2 regions of the Ureibacillus thermosphaericus genome follow, and region 2 is predicted to be linked to the other one. Evidence: riboswitches for the same ligand, from Rfam matches in the RefSeq annotation. Region 2 holds a riboswitch; the other holds the start of a gene.
What was found. A riboswitch is a leader RNA that binds a small molecule or an ion and turns the genes downstream of it on or off. The one in region 2 is predicted to bind glycine.
Positions count from the first base shown of each region.

Region 1: it holds a riboswitch for glycine, as region 2 does, so the genes downstream of both, UtA1_RS04945 (ACT domain-containing protein) here and gcvT (glycine cleavage system aminomethyltransferase GcvT) in region 2, are expected to answer to the same signal.

Region 1 covers NZ_AP018335.1:1,006,969-1,015,776, forward strand. The annotation lists gene UtA1_RS04910 (amino acid ABC transporter permease) at 1-558, shown strand, start outside; gene UtA1_RS04915 (amino acid ABC transporter ATP-binding protein) at 574-1,314, shown strand; gene UtA1_RS04920 (cysteine ABC transporter substrate-binding protein) at 1,326-2,198, shown strand; gene epsC (serine O-acetyltransferase EpsC) at 2,411-3,304, shown strand; gene UtA1_RS04930 (DinB family protein) at 3,486-3,989, shown strand; gene UtA1_RS04935 (rhodanese-like domain-containing protein) at 4,010-4,348, shown strand; gene UtA1_RS04940 (PFL family protein) at 5,175-6,536, opposite strand; gene UtA1_RS04945 (ACT domain-containing protein) at 6,551-6,829, opposite strand; glycine riboswitch at 6,904-6,980, opposite strand; gene UtA1_RS04950 (YceI family protein) at 7,311-7,841, shown strand; gene UtA1_RS04955 (amino acid permease) at 8,080-8,808, opposite strand, start outside.
Region 2 covers NZ_AP018335.1:2,178,600-2,187,407, forward strand. The annotation lists gene UtA1_RS10480 (shikimate kinase) at 1-468, shown strand, start outside; glycine riboswitch at 595-685, shown strand; glycine riboswitch at 689-769, shown strand; gene gcvT (glycine cleavage system aminomethyltransferase GcvT) at 858-1,958, shown strand; gene gcvPA (aminomethyl-transferring glycine dehydrogenase subunit GcvPA) at 1,979-3,325, shown strand; gene gcvPB (aminomethyl-transferring glycine dehydrogenase subunit GcvPB) at 3,318-4,781, shown strand; gene UtA1_RS10500 (rhodanese-like domain-containing protein) at 4,940-5,326, opposite strand; gene UtA1_RS10505 (lipoate--protein ligase family protein) at 5,431-6,264, shown strand; gene UtA1_RS10510 (vitamin B12-dependent ribonucleotide reductase) at 6,515-8,808, shown strand, end outside.

The DNA of each region.
Region 1 (8,808 bases), 1.2 Mb from region 2:
ACGATTATCGGCATAATACGAACGACGAAAAATAAGTTTTTGCAATTCCTGTTCAAAATTTATTTAGAGTTATTTCGTATTATTCCCATTTTAGTATGGTTGTTTGTCATCTACTATATTGTTCCGGTGAACTTTAATGTGGAGTTAAGTGCAGAAGTGGTTGCACTGATTGTTTTCAGTTTATGGGGTACAGCGGAATTGAGTGATATTGTGCGAGGAGCCATTGTTTCTCTGCCAAAACATCAAGTGGAATCGAGCCTTGCACTTGGGCTAAGTAAAGTTCAAATGTATCGTTATGTGCTAGTTCCACAAGCGGCAAAGCGTTCAATTCCTCCAACAATTAATCTTATTACACGAATTATTAAAACAACAGCACTACTTACAATGATTGGTGTTGTAGAAGTAATCAAAGTAGGTCAACAAATTATTCAGTTTTACAATGCTGAATACCCTACTGTTTCATTTTGGATATACGGGATTATCTTTTTCTTATATTTCTGTATTTGTTTTCCGTTGTCTCGAATCTCACGCAAGCTAGAACAAAAATGGGCAACTTAAGGAGGTGGAGTAACTTTGGTTGAAAATCGTCCAATATTGCAAATAAACGGTCTCGTAAAGAAATATGGCGATAAGGTTGTATTAGACGGCATAGATTTACATGTTGAACAAGGGAAAGTCATTGCAATTTTAGGGCCATCTGGCTGCGGAAAGAGTACGTTTTTACGATGTATTAATGGCCTCGAAGAAGTACAAGATGGCGAAATTATTTTCGAGGGAGAGGATTTGACGAAAACTTCAAAATGGCGGGAAGTTCGCCAAAAAATTGGCATGGTATTTCAAAGCTATGACCTCTTTCCGAATATGACAGTAATGGAGAACATTCTCCTTTCACCTATTAAAGTACAAAAAAGAAAGCGGGAAGAAGTAGAATTACAGGCGAGAGAACTACTAGATCGAGTGGGGCTTTTAGATCGTGCTAATGATTATCCGCGGCAATTATCAGGTGGACAGAAGCAGCGAATTGCCATTGTTCGTGCGCTCTGTACTAATCCAAAGATTATGCTATTCGACGAAGTTACGGCTTCCCTTGATCCAGAAATGGTAAGAGAAGTGTTGGAGGTCATTGCACAATTAGCAAAACAAGGAATGACGATGTTAATTGTTACTCATGAAATGAAATTTGCTGAATTAGTAGCAGATGAAGTGATTTTTATGGATAAAGGGAAGATTCATGAACGAGCACAAGCTAAAGACTTTTTCTCAAATCCCCAAACACAACGTGCGCAACAATTTATTAATATATTACAATTTTAGGAGGAAGAAAGATGAAGAAAATTTATTCGTACTTATTGATTGCATTATTAATACTAGTATTAGCTGCATGCAACAATAGTAATAACAACGAATCAGCTAATGAAGAAGAAACTGCTCAAACTGAAACAAAATCCGTTATTGATGAAATTAAAGAGCGCGGGGTACTACGTGTTGCAGTATTCAGCGATAAACCGCCATTTGGATATGTTGATGAAAAAGGCGAAAATCAAGGATATGATATTGTTTTAGCTAAACGCATTGCAAAAGATTTACTTGGTGATGAGTCAAAAATCGAATATGTGATTACTGAACCACAAGCTCGTGTTGACTTATTAAAATCGGATAAAGTAGATATCGTATTGGCAAACTTTACAGTTACACCAGAAAGAGCTGAGCAAGTAGATTTTGCACATCCTTATATGAAAGTAGCAATCGGTGTTGTATCATCTGAAAAATCGCCAATTTCTTCTGTGGAAGAATTAAAAGGAAAAACATTAATTGTGCCTAAAGGGACAACTGCAGAAACATTCTTCATGAAAAATTATCCGGAAGTAGAATTGGTGAAGTATGATCAAATTAATGAAGCATTTGAAGCGCTAAAAGATGGACGCGGTGATGCTTTAGCTCAAGATAACGCTTTACTATTTAGTTGGGCAAATAATAATCCAGGATTTACAGTAGCATTACCTACTTTAGGTGAATTGGATTATATCGCTCCAGCTGTTAAAAAAGGAAATACAGAATTATTAGAATGGTTAAATGAAGAAATTGAAAGTTTATATGAAGAAAAATTCTTTACAAAAGCATATGAAGAAACATTAAAACCTGCTTTCGGTGAAACAATCAAGGCTGATGCTGTAGTAGTTGAAAGTAAAGTTGAATAATGTTAAAAAATGCTTGCTGGAGTGTTTTATCCAGCAAGTTTTTAGTTCTATCAATAGTTTTCTAATTGTCAAATTTTATGAAAAAATCAAGATAGTTGATAAACCTAGTGCAAGTTTTATATGATAGCAATAAATAAAATCTAAGGAAAAAGAATTTACTAGCAAAGGGGTTCCTTTCCTTTCCTTCGAAAAAAAATAGGGTGGTGGATTCATTGAAATTAGATGAATGGTTAAACAATGGTGTACCAAACATCGCCAATTCATTGCTCGATGTTCATAAACAACACTTTCCAATTGAACAATCTATCGGCTTTGAAGGGCAAGAAAAGATTATTAAAATTTTGAAGAACTTCCGTAAAGTGTTATACCCTTGTTTTTGCGACACCTTTAAAGACGAATTGCGCATTGAGACAAACATTGGGAATCTATTAAGATCAACTGCACTAGATTTAAAAGATATCATTTCGAAAGTGCTCAAAAATAATGGAGAAAGCCAACCGGAAGTAAGAGCAGAAGAAATCGTTGTGGATTTACTCAACAAATTACCTGAAATTCGTGAAATTCTACAAACGGATATTCAAGCGGCTTACAATGGAGACCCTGCAGCTTTATCATTAGAAGAAATTTTATTCAGCTATCCATCCATTACAGCCATTACGATACATAGGATAGCTCACGAATTATACCAAGCAGGCGTTCCAATTATCCCAAGAATTATGTCAGAGCATGCTCATAGTTTAACAGGTATTGATATTCATCCAGGAGCAAAAATTGGCGAGTACTTCTTCATTGACCACGGAACAGGTGTGGTGATTGGAGAAACAAGCACAATTGGTAAAAATGTTAAAATCTATCAAGGTGTAACGATTGGGGCAAAAAGCTTCCCGTTAGATGAAAATGGAAACCCGATTAAAGGAATTAAACGTCACCCAGACATTGGGGATAATGTAGTGATTTACGCGGGAGCAACAATTCTAGGTGGAGATACGAAAATCGGACATGATTCCGTCATTGGCGGTAACATTTGGTTAACTCAATCCGTTCCACCATATTCAAGAATTTACAACTCCCAACCGCTTCCAAATATTAAGCAGAAAAAAGAATAGGATTGTCTATCCCTTAAGCAAACATGATTGCTTAAGGGTTTTTTATATCTTCATGTAGTCTTATGGTCTCAATATTCCAAAAACAAAAACGTGGAAAAAATTGATATTTTATTTGGATACGGGTACAATATTAGAACGAATGTTCTTATCTATCTTTTCAAAAGAATGGGGGCAATTTTTTATGTATGTAACAATTAAAGATTTTATAAGAGAATGGAATTGGGAGGCGAACTTAACGCAAAAGGTTTTGGAAGGGCTAACCGATGAGTCTCTAAAACAAAAAGTTTATCCGGAAGGGCGTACGCTCGGAAGAATTGTTTGGCATTTTACAACTAATATTCCGGAATATTTAGTGCATTTTGGTTTGAGAATGGAATTAGTCGAAAATGCAGATAAAGTTCCTGATTCGGCGAAGGAAATTGCGGATACTTTTAAAGAAGTGAGCGCTCGTGCAGCGAAAGTCATTCAAGAACAATGGACAGATGAATCACTGAAAGAAGTGCAAATTGCTTTTGGAAGAGAAGAAACAAATGCCCAAATATTAATGGGGCTTATTAAACACATTATTCATCATCGTGGACAAGCAACAGTACTAATGAGACAAGCAGGGCTAAAACCGTTTGGCGTTTATGGGCCGCCGAAAGAAGATTGGATTAATCTAGGAGTAGAGGAACCACCACTATAATTTCATAGGAGGATTTTAAGATGGTATTGAAAAAAATTTCACCAGAAGAATTGTTCCAAAGAATGCAGCAAGGTGAGCAACTCACGATTTTAGATGTTCGAGATCAAGAGAAATATAATACCTTCCATATTGAAGGGGAAAACATCCAATCACTTAATATCCATAAAACAGAGATTTTCGAGTTAGAAAATAATCAAGATAAAAACATATCAGCTTTACCTGAGAAAGGCGAAATCATTGTCACTTGCACAACAGGCAATTCTGCAACAAAATGTGCAAACATTCTATCCAAACATGATTATGATGTAGTTGTATTAGATGGGGGACTCACAGCTTGGAAGGATTATATAAAGAAGTAAGTCGTAAGACGTTTTAATGTTGTATAGTAGCTGTGGGTATTGGATTGGCTTTCTGAAAAGTTTGCTTTTTTGGTGGATTTACATTGAGGATAGAAGTTAATGTATCTGAATGGAGGACATACTATCCTGTCTTGGAAGCACTTTGGCAGGATAGTTTATTGTTTTGGCGCGCCCATTTCATCTTTAGTATTACAAGATATCCGCTAAGGTGAAATTGGCAATCAACCAAAAACGGATATCGGATCATGTGATAATAGCCAAAGTCATGACAATAATAGTCAATCATCAAGGGATAATGGCCAAATTTGTGAACATAATAGTCAATCGAAAAAAATCTACACTTGAAAAGAGAGATAATAGTCAGAATCGAGCTGATAATAGTCAAGCTCCGGAAGATAATAGTCAAACTTGCGAATCTAATGGCCAATCGACAAAAAATGGCTTTCGGGGCATGTGATAATAGCCAAAGCCATGTCAATAATAGTCAATCATCAAGGGATAATAGCCAAATTTGTGAACATAATAGTCAATCGAAAAAAATCTACACTTGAAAAGAGAGATAATAGTCAGAATCGAGCTGATAATAGTCAAGCTCCGGAAGATAATAGTCAAACTTGCGAATATAATGGCCAATCAACAAAAAATGGCTTTCGGGTCATGTGATAATAGCCAAAGTCATGACAATAATAGTCAATCATCAAGGGATAATAGCCAAACCTGTAAACATAATAGTCAATCGATTAATTTCATAATAGCCAAGTAAAAGAGCGAATGAGAAAGCTGCTCTCTTCATCACTTTCTACATTCGCTCTATCACTTATATCAATTAATTCCCCAACGCTTGTAGTGGAGCTGGAATGCGTCCACCTCGGCGAATGATTTTTTCAGAGCTAAATGGATTTACGCCCATCACAGGTGCTCGTCCAAGCAGGCCGCCAAATTCCACCATTTCGCCTTCTTTTGCGCCAGGCACAGGGATGACGCGAACGGCTGTTGTCTTTTTATTAATCATACCAATAGCCGCTTCATCTGCAATCATTGCAGAAATGGTACTAGCAGGTGCGTCTCCCGTAATGGCAATCATATCAAGCCCTACTGAACATACGCATGTCATCGCTTCCAACTTTGATAAGCTTAGAGCACCTTCTTCAATACCACGAATCATGCCGTTATCTTCACTAACTGGGATGAAGGCACCGCTTAATCCACCCACATAGGAAGAAGCCATCGCTCCGCCTTTTTTCACTGCATCGTTCATTAATGCAAGGGCGGCGATTGTGCCGTGTGTACCAACACGTTCCAAACCAATTTCTTCTAAGATTTCAGCAACACTGTCGTTCATTGCATTTGTTGGTGCCAGTGACAAATCCATAATGCCGAATGGGACCCCTAAGCGTTTTGCTACTTCTCGGCCAATTAATTCACCAGCGCGGGTAATTTTAAATGCGGTTTTCTTAATAATATCTGCCACTTCACCTAAGTCCGCATCTGGATAACGCTTTAGTGCATTCAACACAACTCCTGGTCCGGAAACTCCGACATTCAACACAACTTCTCCTTCACCGGATCCGAGGAAAGCTCCTGCCATAAACGGATTATCTTCTACAGGGTTGCAGAACACAACAAGCTTTGCACAGCCGAGACCCGATTTATCTTTTGTAAGCTCTGCTGTTTCTTTAATGATTTCACCTAATTGACGAACTGCATCCATATTGATGCCGGCTTTTGTTGTTCCAACAGAAACGGATGCACAAACTCGCTCCGTGACTGCTAGAGCTTCTGGTAGGGCATCAAATAATACTTGGTCTCCCTTCGCAATTCCTTTATGCACGAGGGCCGAAAATCCACCGATAAAGTCAATACCGAGGGTTACAGCAGCACGGTCTAATGTTTTGGCAAGTTCCACTGCTTGATCTTTTGTTGCATTGCCTAGAAGATCTGCAATTGGGGTCACGGCAATACGTTTATTAATAATAGGGATGCCGTATTCTTTCTCCACTTTTTCAGCTGTTGTCTTTAAATCTTTTGCGTAGTGAGTGATTTTATCATAAATTTTTTGATTCATTTTATCGAAATCGGAATTTGCACAGTCTCTGAGATTAATCCCCATCGTAACTGTACGGATATCCAAGTTTTCAGTTCGAACCATTCGGATGGTTTCCATCATTTCTTGAATTTCAAAATTCATATTTGCACGTCCTTTCACACACGATGCATTGCTTGGAAAATTTCTTCAAGTTGTACAGTAATGACAACGCCAATTGATTGACCAAGTTCATTAAGTTCTTGTTGTAGAGTTTCAAGATTAGGTAAATCGGTCACATCAATCACCATCATCATTGTGAAGAAATCTTGTAAAATCGTTTGGCTGATATCCAAAATGTTGATGTTTCGATCTGCAATCACAGTCGTTACTTTTGCGATAATGCCAACTTGATCTTTTCCAATGACACTTACAATTGCTTTTCTACGTTCACTCATTTGTTTCACCTCAATTGATGTAATAAAAAAAGAGATTGGCTTCCCAATCTCAAACACAAAAGAATAATAAGGTTTATCATTCTTCTGTCCTTTTGCCTGAGATTGTGAATCCTTCGGCGCCACAAAACGTGGTCTCTCCAGAAGCTGCTCCTGCGTGTAGTTTTACCCACAGCATTCATCGCTACACCTATTCAGTTCCAATACTAAAAGATACTAACACCTTTGGAACAATTGGTCAACAAAAAATATATTGAAATTTTTCATAAAAAGGAAAATTCAATCTATGATTCAAAATGTAGATTAAATGTTTTTTTCGTAAAGAAGAGGGAATATATGAAATAAAACATGAGATTCATAAATGGAAGGATTGACAAAAAAATAAGTGCATGATATATTTATCTCGAATTCAAAATAAATTAATTCGAAATAAATATTCATATATATCTTGAATTCAAAATAGGATAATATGGGAGGTATGAAAATGGCGAAGTGGGTTGTTGATAAATCACACTCAGAAATTAGTTTTGAAGTAAAGCATATGATGGTGTCAAAGGTGAGAGGGCATTTTGATTCTTATACGGCTGAAATTGAAGCGGAAGATTTAACGGATCTGACAACTGCTACAATTGCATTTACCTTTGATGTTGCGAGCATTAATACAAAATCAGAAGATCGCGATAATCATTTAAAATCCGCAGACTTTTTTGATGCGGAAAAATATCCAACAATTACGTTCCAATCCAAAGTGATTACGAAAACAGATGATAACGAATTTGAAGTGACAGGGGATTTAACAATTAAAGATGTAACAAAACCAGTCACATTCGAAGTGGAGTACAATGGTAAAGGGAAAAACCCTTGGGGCGTGGAAGTTTACGGATTCGAAGCGGAAGCAAAAATCAACCGTGAAGAATTCGGGCTTACATGGAACGCTGCCCTTGAAACAGGTGGCGTATTGGTAGGAAAAGACATTAAAATAAAAGCAGAATTAGAAGTGAACCCTGCAAGCTAATTAGTGGGGGAAGAAGAGGGTGTCTAGAAAGCGAAAACTTTCCAGACACCCTTACTTTTTGATAATAATTTTTCTTTTACCGAACATTACTCCGGCGGGAAACATATCTTCGTCGCAAAGGTGTTGACTCAAATAGAGAACTTTTATTAATTATGAAGGAAAGAAAAAGCTTATTGTTTTAAAATGATGCTCAAGCGAAAAAAAGCTTGTTGCACTCATGGCAACAAGCTTTTTGATTCTATTTTTTATTCAATACACTATGCGTCCTTCCATACACAAAATACACTAATAAACCAATAATCATCCAGATAAGACAAGTAAACATGGTGAATGTAGATAATTGGACGATCATGAAAATACAAAGGAGGAAGGAAAGAATTGGCACAATTGGGAACAATGGTACTTTAAATCCTTCTTTTAATCCATCAATTTTCATTTTTCTAATAAAGATAACGCCGATCGATACAGCAGCAAAAGCAATCAATGTACCGATATTCACAAGTTCTGCCAACTTATCAATCGGAATAAAACCAGCGAATAAAGATACAAATATTGCATAAATCCATGTATTTTTTAACGGGATTTTACGGCGAGGGTGAATTTCTGATAACACTTTTGGAAGCATTCCGTCACGAGCAAAGGAGTACACTAAGCGAGTACCTCCGTAAAGCATAACGAAAATCACCGTCATCATACTAATGACTGCTCCGAGCGAAATAACACCAAATACCCAATCAAGATTTTTCATTTCCATCGCATAAGCAACAGGATTTCCTACATTCAATTCTGTATATGGAACCATCCCTGTTAACACAAGGGAAACGGCTACATATAAAATTGTACAAATCACGAGCGTTCCGATAATTCCAATTGGCATGTTTCGCTGTGGATTTTTTACCTCTTCAGCAGCGGAAGATACCGCATCAAAACCTAAATAAGCAAAGATTACTAGTGCCGCTCCTGATAA
Region 2 (8,808 bases):
GCAGTCGGACGCCAATTAAGCTATGCCCTACGATTGCCCTTTTATGATATGGATAAAGAAATCGTCAGACAACAAGGCATGTCGATTCCAGAAATTTTTGAAAAGTTTGGAGAAGAATATTTTAGAAATTTAGAAACTGAATTTTTAAAAAACTTTCGTGACGAAGCTTGCATTATTGCGACTGGTGGCGGCGTTCCAATGAGACAAGAAAATCGACAAATAATGAGAAGAACAGGTTTAATCTTTTTTCTTGATGCATCATTTGAAGACATTTATAAAAGAATAAAAAATGACAAAAATCGACCAATTGCACAACGTTCGACTAAAAAAGAACTGGAACGACTATATTATTATAGGAGAAAATTTTATAAAAGAGCCGCTCACATCCGTGTCCTTACAAAAGATCGAACAATTCGCCAAGTGGTAAATTATATTGCTTTTCAAGTGAATCGACTAAAAGGCGAATGATAAGGTGTTGTTGTTTAAAAATGTTCGTTTTTTTAAGGAATTTTAAAAAATGATTGCCTTCTATTACGTTCAATGTTAGGATATAGGCAAAGATGTCTGTTTGTTGAAAAATTTCATATGGTGCGGATGATTGTGCGGGGAGAGAACGTTTTTACGTCGCCGAAGGAGCAAGTAGTAGAACTATGAATCTCTCAGGCAAAAAGACTCGTACGGGACGCAACTCTGGAGAGTGCTGAATAACAGCCACCCAAGGGGAAAGCCTATTTTATAATAGGTGTAACTTTCAGGTGCAAGGACAGAGAATTCCTTTAAAAAGGGGATTTTCTGTCCTTTTTGCCTAGTTTAAAGATATTGGTAGTAAATTGTTAATTAATGAGGGAGGTTTCACGATGGGAGAATTAAAGAGAACACCATTATTTGATGAATATGCGAAATATGGTGCAAAAACGATTGATTTTGGTGGATGGGAATTACCTGTTCAATTTTCATCAATAAAGGATGAACATGAAGCTGTAAGAAATCGTGCTGGACTTTTCGATGTATCCCATATGGGAGAAATTTTTGTAAAAGGGAAAGATGTTCTCGGCTATCTTCAAAAATTATTGTCCAATGACATTTCAAAAATTCCAGTTGGCGGCGCACAATATAATGTGATGTGCTATGAAAATGGTGGGGTTGTAGATGATTTAATCGTCTATAATCTTGGCGATGACCAATACTTGCTTGTTGTCAATGCGGCAAATATTGAAAAAGACTTTGAATGGATGAAAAAGCATGCAGAAGGCGATGTAACGATTATAAATCAATCAGATGAATATGCCTTAATTGCACTTCAAGGACCTCTATCAGAAAAAATCTTGCAAACATTAACAGATGTGAACTTATCTGAATTAAAACCATTCCAATTTAAAGCATCTGTTCAAGTTAGTGGTTATTCTGTATTGTTATCACGCAGCGGATATACAGGTGAAGACGGCTTCGAATTATACGGGGAGCCAAATTCAATTGTAGCATTGTGGAATAAACTATTAGAAGCAGGAAAAGAAGATGGATTGATACCATGCGGCCTTGGAGCACGTGATACGTTGCGTTTTGAAGCATGCTTACCGCTTTATGGACAAGAATTATCAGAAAATATTTCTCCATTAGAAGCAGGCATCGGCTTTGCAGTAAAACTTCAAAAAGATGCGGATTTCATCGGTAAAGAAGCTCTTAAAAACCAAAAAGAACAAGGGCTTTCAAGAAAACTGGTTGGTATTGAAATGATTGATAAAGGGATTCCTCGCCATGGCTATAAAGTATTTAAAGGCGACACTGAAATTGGAGAAGTTACAACTGGTACACAAATCCCTAGTACGAAACGTAATTTAGGACTTGCTTTATTAGATATTCAATATACTGAAATTGGTACAGAAGTGGAAGTAGAACTACGCAATAAAAAGGTAAAAGCACATGTTGTGCCGAAGCCATTTTATAAACGTGAAAAATAAAAATTAATGGAGGTCAAACAATGAAGCATCGTTATCTTCCAATAACGGAACAAGACAAACAAGAAATGCTCTCTACCATTGGAGTAGAAAGCATTGATGAATTATTTGCGGATATTCCTGAAGAGGTGCGTTTTAAAGGGCTTTATAATATTAAAGAAGCAGCATCTGAATCTGCGCTATTAAAAGAACTAAAAGCTTTAGCAGATAAAAATATCAACACTGAAACAGCTGTTTCATTCTTAGGTGCAGGTGTATACAATCACTACAAACCTGTTATTGTGGACCATGTTATTTCTCGGTCTGAATTCTATACTGCTTATACACCATATCAACCGGAAATTTCACAAGGTGAACTACAAGCTATTTTTGAATTCCAAACAATGATTGCCGAATTAACAGGTATGGATTTAGCAAACTCTTCCATGTATGATGGCGGAACATCGCTTGCAGAAGCAGGGATGCTTGCTGCTGGCTCAACAAGACGTAAAAAATTGTTAGTATCTGAAGCAATCCATCCTGAATATCGTACTGTTGTAGAAACTTATGCATATGGCCAATCAATCGAAGTAGTAAATGTGCCAATGAAAGATGGAGTAACAGATATTGAAGCATTAAAAGGTATGATTGATCAAGATACTGCGGCTGTTATGGTTCAGTATCCTAACTTCTTTGGTCAAATTGAAGACTTGAAAACAATGGGTGAGCTAGTACATGAAGCGAAAGGATTATTCATTGTTTCTGCAAACCCATTAGCATTAGGTGTGTTAACGCCTCCTGGAAAACTTGGAGCTGACATTACTGTAGGGGATGCACAACCATTTGGTATTCCTGAAAGTTTTGGAGGACCACACTGCGGTTATTTTGCTACGACTTCAAAATTAATGCGTAAAGTGCCTGGCCGTTTAGTAGGACAAACAGTAGACCAAGACGGACGTCGCGGTTTCGTATTAACATTACAAGCTCGCGAACAACATATTCGCCGTGAAAAAGCAACTTCTAACATTTGTTCGAACCAAGCATTGCTTGCTCTTGCTGCATCCGTTACTATGACAGCTTTAGGTAAACGCGGTATTCAAGAAATGGCAAAGCAAAACATCGTGAAAACTCGTTATGCAAAAACAGCGTTTGAGCAAGCTGGATTTACAGTTCCATTCCAAGGTGCTCACTTCAACGAAATCGTTGTAAAAGTAAACAAACCAGTGAGTGAATTAAACAAAAGATTATTAGAAAAAGGCATTATCGGTGGTTATGATTTAGGCCGCGATTATCCTGAACTTGAAAACCATGTACTTATTGCCGTTACAGAATTGCGTACGAAAGAAGAGATTGATCAATTAGTGCAAGAAATGGGGGCTTACAATGCATAACGAAAATCAACCGCTCATTTTTGAATTATCGAAGGAAGGGCGCATCGGCTACAGCTTGCCAGAATTAGATGTGCCAGAGGTAGAATTATCAGAATTAATTCCACAAGAATATTTGCGTGAAGAACCTGCTGAATTACCGGAAGTTTCAGAATTGGATATTATGCGCCACTATACAGCATTATCTCGCCGCAATCATGGCGTAGATTCTGGATTCTATCCACTAGGTTCTTGTACGATGAAATACAATCCAAAAATTAATGAAGAAGTCGCCCGCTTCTCTGGATTCGCAAATATTCACCCGTTACAAGACGAGTCAACAGTTCAAGGTGCAATGGAATTAATGTACGAACTTCAAACAGCTTTAAAAGAAATTACAGGTATGGATGAAGTTACATTACAACCTGCTGCGGGTGCGCATGGAGAATGGACAGCATTAATGATGATTCGTGCTTTCCATGAAGCAAATGGGGAAGGTCATCGTAATAAAGTAATCGTTCCAGACTCTGCACACGGAACAAACCCAGCTAGTGCTACTGTTGCTGGATTTGAAACAATTACAGTAAAATCGGATGAAAATGGTTTAGTTGACTTGGAAGATTTACGTCGAGTAGTTGGGGAAGATACAGCGGCACTTATGCTGACAAATCCAAATACACTCGGTCTATTTGAAGAACATATCATTGAAATTGCCGAAATCGTCCACAGTGTGGGCGGCAAAGTGTATTATGATGGAGCCAACCTAAATGCGATCATGTCGAAAGTTCGTCCGGGAGATATGGGATTTGACTGTGTACACTTGAATTTACACAAAACATTCACAGGTCCACACGGCGGTGGAGGTCCTGGTTCTGGTCCTGTAGGGGTAAAAGCAGATTTAATTCCATTCTTGCCGAAACCAGTATTAGTGAAAAAAGAAGATGGCACGTTCCATTTTGATTATGATCGTCCACAATCCATTGGCCGTGTAAAACCATTCTACGGAAACTTCGGCATCAATGTGCGTGCTTATACGTATATTCGTTCAATGGGTCCTGAAGGATTAAAATTAGTAACAGAATATGCAGTATTAAATGCGAACTACATGATGCGCAAACTACAACCTTACTTTGACCTTCCTTATGATCGTCATTGTAAACACGAATTTGTTTTATCCGGTCGACGTCAAAAGAAACTGGGTGTTCGTACGTTGGATATTGCGAAACGACTACTTGATTTCGGTTATCATCCACCAACAATTTACTTCCCATTAAATGTGGAAGAGGGAATGATGATTGAGCCTACAGAAACAGAATCGAAAGAAACATTAGATGCGTTCTGTGATGCACTGATCCAAATCGCAAAAGAAGCGGAAGAGAATCCGTCTATTGTACAAGAAGCACCACATACAACTGTTGTGAGTCGATTAGATGAAACTCAAGCTGCTAGAAATCCAATTTTGCGTTATCAAAAACAATAGCGTTCAAAATAAAAATATCCATGAGTGCATCTCATGGATATTTTTTACTACTTTTAAAACTAGCTATTTTAAAGATGATATATGACATGAGTAAAATATCATAAATGTTGTTGGCGAATCATGTCATTTCTTTAAATATAGGAATTTCAACAGGCAAACTAATTTTTTGTTTTAATTTTACCAGTCCAAGTTTTGAAACCGCCTTGAAGTTGATACAATTGATTGTAACCTTTTTTCTTTAAGAAAAGAGCTGCCCTAGAACTTCTTGTCATATTTTGACAATATAAATATACAGGAAGATCTGGACGAATTTCTTTGTAACGTTGACGCAATTGAGTAAAAGGGATATTACGTGCTCCTAAAATGTGACCAGAATCAAATTCTTTTGTTTCTCGAACATCGATTAATTGAGCTTTTCGATATCCTTTAATAAATTCTTCTTGCGTCAAATTAGTAACAGATTTTTTCAAACGGAATGAACTTACTAAAACATAGATAATGATAAGTCCTAGGATTGTTGCAATCGTATATAATACTGTCGCCACTTCTAAAATTCTCCTTTCTATTTACATAGAACATTATAAATAAGAAATTGGCATTCGTCCATTCAGTTTGATACAATAAAAAAAGTTGTGAGGAGGAAAACAAGTTGAAAACGAAATGGTATTTCATTAATTCAGGACCATGCAGTCCTTCTTATAATATGGCATTAGACGAGGCATTACTCGATTTTCATAGTAGAGGCGAAATTCCACCAGTAATTCGATTTTACGAGTGGAATCCGCCAACCCTTTCTATTGGATATTTCCAAAGAGCACATCGAGACATTGATTTTGATGCTTTAAAAACGCAAAATATTGGCTTTGTTCGGAGACCTACTGGTGGAAGAGCAGTTCTTCATGACAGCGAATTGACATATAGCATCATCGTTACAGAACAATACCCAAATATGCCTGAAACGGTTACAGAAGCTTATCGTTTTTTAAGCGAAGGCTTGTTAAAAGGGTTCCACAATTTAGGGTTAGATGCATATTTCAGCATCCCTGATACGGAGGAAAAACAAGAAGCATTGAAAAAACCAAAAAGTGCAGTTTGTTTTGATGCTCCAAGCTGGTATGAACTCGTTGTAGAAGGAAAGAAAGTTGCTGGAAGTGCGCAAACTAGACAAAAGGGTGTCGTTTTACAGCACGGTGCGATTTTATTGGATCTCGATGAGGACAAGCTGTTGTCTCTGTTCAAATTCCCTTCCGAAGAGGCAAAAGAGCGGATGCGAAAACAATTGCCGGAAAGAGCAGTTGCAATTAACCGTTTATCAACACGACGCATCACTATTGAGGAATGCATTCATGCATTCAAAAAAGGATTTGAAGAAGCTTTACAAATTGAACTTGTTCCATATGAATTAACAGAAGAACAAAAGGAATATGTGAAAAAATTAGAAGAAGAAAAATATGCAAATGATGAATGGAATTTCAGAAAGTAATTAAAAATTATCGTTCAAAAATCGTGACTAAAATTTAATAATCAGCTCCAAACTTAGAAATTTCTAAGATTCATAGAAATTATTATTTGTCAACCCCTTGAATCGATTCTAGTTATGAGGTAATCTTTTCTAAGTAGAACGAAACAATATATTGTATGTTCATTTTACTAGACATACAATATATTGTGTTTTATTGTTTATATATAGGAAATGATAGATAAATTATATATGTGCTAAGGGAGGCTGGCAGATGGTAATGGTAGATTCTTATACGACCATCCTCATTGATCAACTAAACAAAGATATTGAACAATTTCCACAAGTTCATTCAATTACTCCAGATATGCATATAACGCATAAAGGTGTATCGAGATTAGTCATGATTGACCGATACTCATTCAAGGATACGGAAAAGAAAACATTAAAACCTGGAGATTTTGTTGTATTAACAATTAAAGAAGATCCAAAGTTTCCAGCTCGAGGATTAGGTTATATCCAATCAATTGATTGGAATGCTAATAAAGCAGAAGTATTAATTGAAGAAGAATACAGAAATGTACTCGATGATCCAAAAGAACAAGAAACAGGCATCATCGTTCGTTCTCTAGATGTTATTGAAAAGCCTCTAGAAATTTTTTATGAACAAATTGCGAAACGAAATGCAACAGGCTTATCGGCTGTTGAACAAACAGAAGAAAAACGCAATGAATGGTTCCAAAAATTTTACGAGCAATTAGCTTCTTTAAAGTTCGTGCCGGCTGGACGAGTTCTATACGGTGCAGGTTCAGGAACGCAAGTCACATACTTCAACTGCTATGTAATGCCTTTCGTTCCAGATAGCCGAGAAGGTATTAGTGAACATCGCAAAAAGGTAATGGAAATTATGAGCCGCGGAGGCGGTGTTGGTACAAACGGTTCAACACTAAGACCTCGCAATACGCTTGCAAGAGGGGTCAATGGAAAATCAAGCGGTTCTGTATCATGGCTTGATGATATTGCGAAACTTACACATCTTGTCGAACAAGGTGGTTCGCGTCGGGGAGCACAAATGATCATGCTCGCTGATTGGCATCCAGATATTGTTGAATTTATCATTTCCAAAATGCAAAATCCTCGCATTTTGCGCTATTTAATTGAAAATATGGAAGATGAATCAATCGTTCGCCATGCGAAAGAAAAATTAAAATTCAAACCATTAACGCCGCTTGAAGAAGCGATGTATCAAGGAATCCTAAACTATAAAAACATCCCTGGTTTAGGAGGATTTAGCGAAGCAATTATTAAAGAAGCGGAAACAAAGCTTCGCGATGGCGGAACGTACACTGTGCATAATCCAGACTTTTTAACAGGTGCCAATATCTCTGTTACTATTACAAATGAATTTATGGAAGCGGTTGAAAAAGACGAAGAATACCCGCTTCGATTCCCAGATGTAGAAAACTATACGCCGGAAGAAATGGCAATTTACAATGAGAAATGGCACAAAATTGGTGACGTGCGCGAGTGGGAAGCTCTCGGTTACGGAGTGCGCACTTATCGCAAAATTAAAGCACGAGAACTTTGGAAATTAATTAATATATGTGCAACTTATGCTGCAGAACCAGGTATTTTCTTCATCGATAATGCCAATGAAATGACAAATGCCCGCGCTTATGGCCAAAAAGTTGTTGCGACAAACCCTTGTGGTGAGCAACCGCTTGCGCCGTATTCAGTATGTAACTTAGCAGCAGTGAATTTAGCTCAATTTGCATTGAAAGATGAAAAAACAGTGGACTTTGAGGCATTAAAAGAAACAGTTCGCGTTGGCGTTCGCATGCAAGATAATGTCATTGATGCAACTCCGTATTTCCTTGAAGAAAACCGTAGACAAGCTCTAGGTGAGCGACGTATCGGTCTTGGAGTAATGGGCTTAGCTGATCTACTAATTTACTGCGAAAAAGAATATGGTTCAGAAGAAGGAAACAAGCTTGTCGATCAAGTTTTCGAAACGATTGCGACAACTGCTTACGAAACGTCCATTGAACTAGCAAAAGAACGTGGCAGCTTCCCATTCTTAGTAGGTGAAACAGAAGAGGAAACGAAACGCTTACGTGAAGCATTCATTAATACTGGTTACATGAAACGCATGCCAGAACATATTCGTCAAGGGGTACTTGAATATGGCATCCGAAATTCCCATCTGTTAACTGTTGCTCCAACTGGTTCAACAGGTACTATGGTGGGAGTTGCAACTGGTTTAGAACCTTATTTCTCTTTCACATATTATCGTTCTGGTCGCCTAGGAAAATTCATCGAAGTAAAAGCAGAAATTGTTCAAGAATACTTAGAAAAGCATCCTGAAGTAAATGAACATCACTTACCTCACTGGTTTGTAACAGCGATGGATTTGACGCCAGAAGCTCATGCAGATGTTCAATGTATCATTCAACGTTGGGTAGATTCATCTATCTCTAAAACGGTAAATGCACCGAAAGGATACACGGTGGAACAAGTAGAAAAAGTTTATGAACGTTTATATAGAGGTGGAGCAAAAGGTGGAACGGT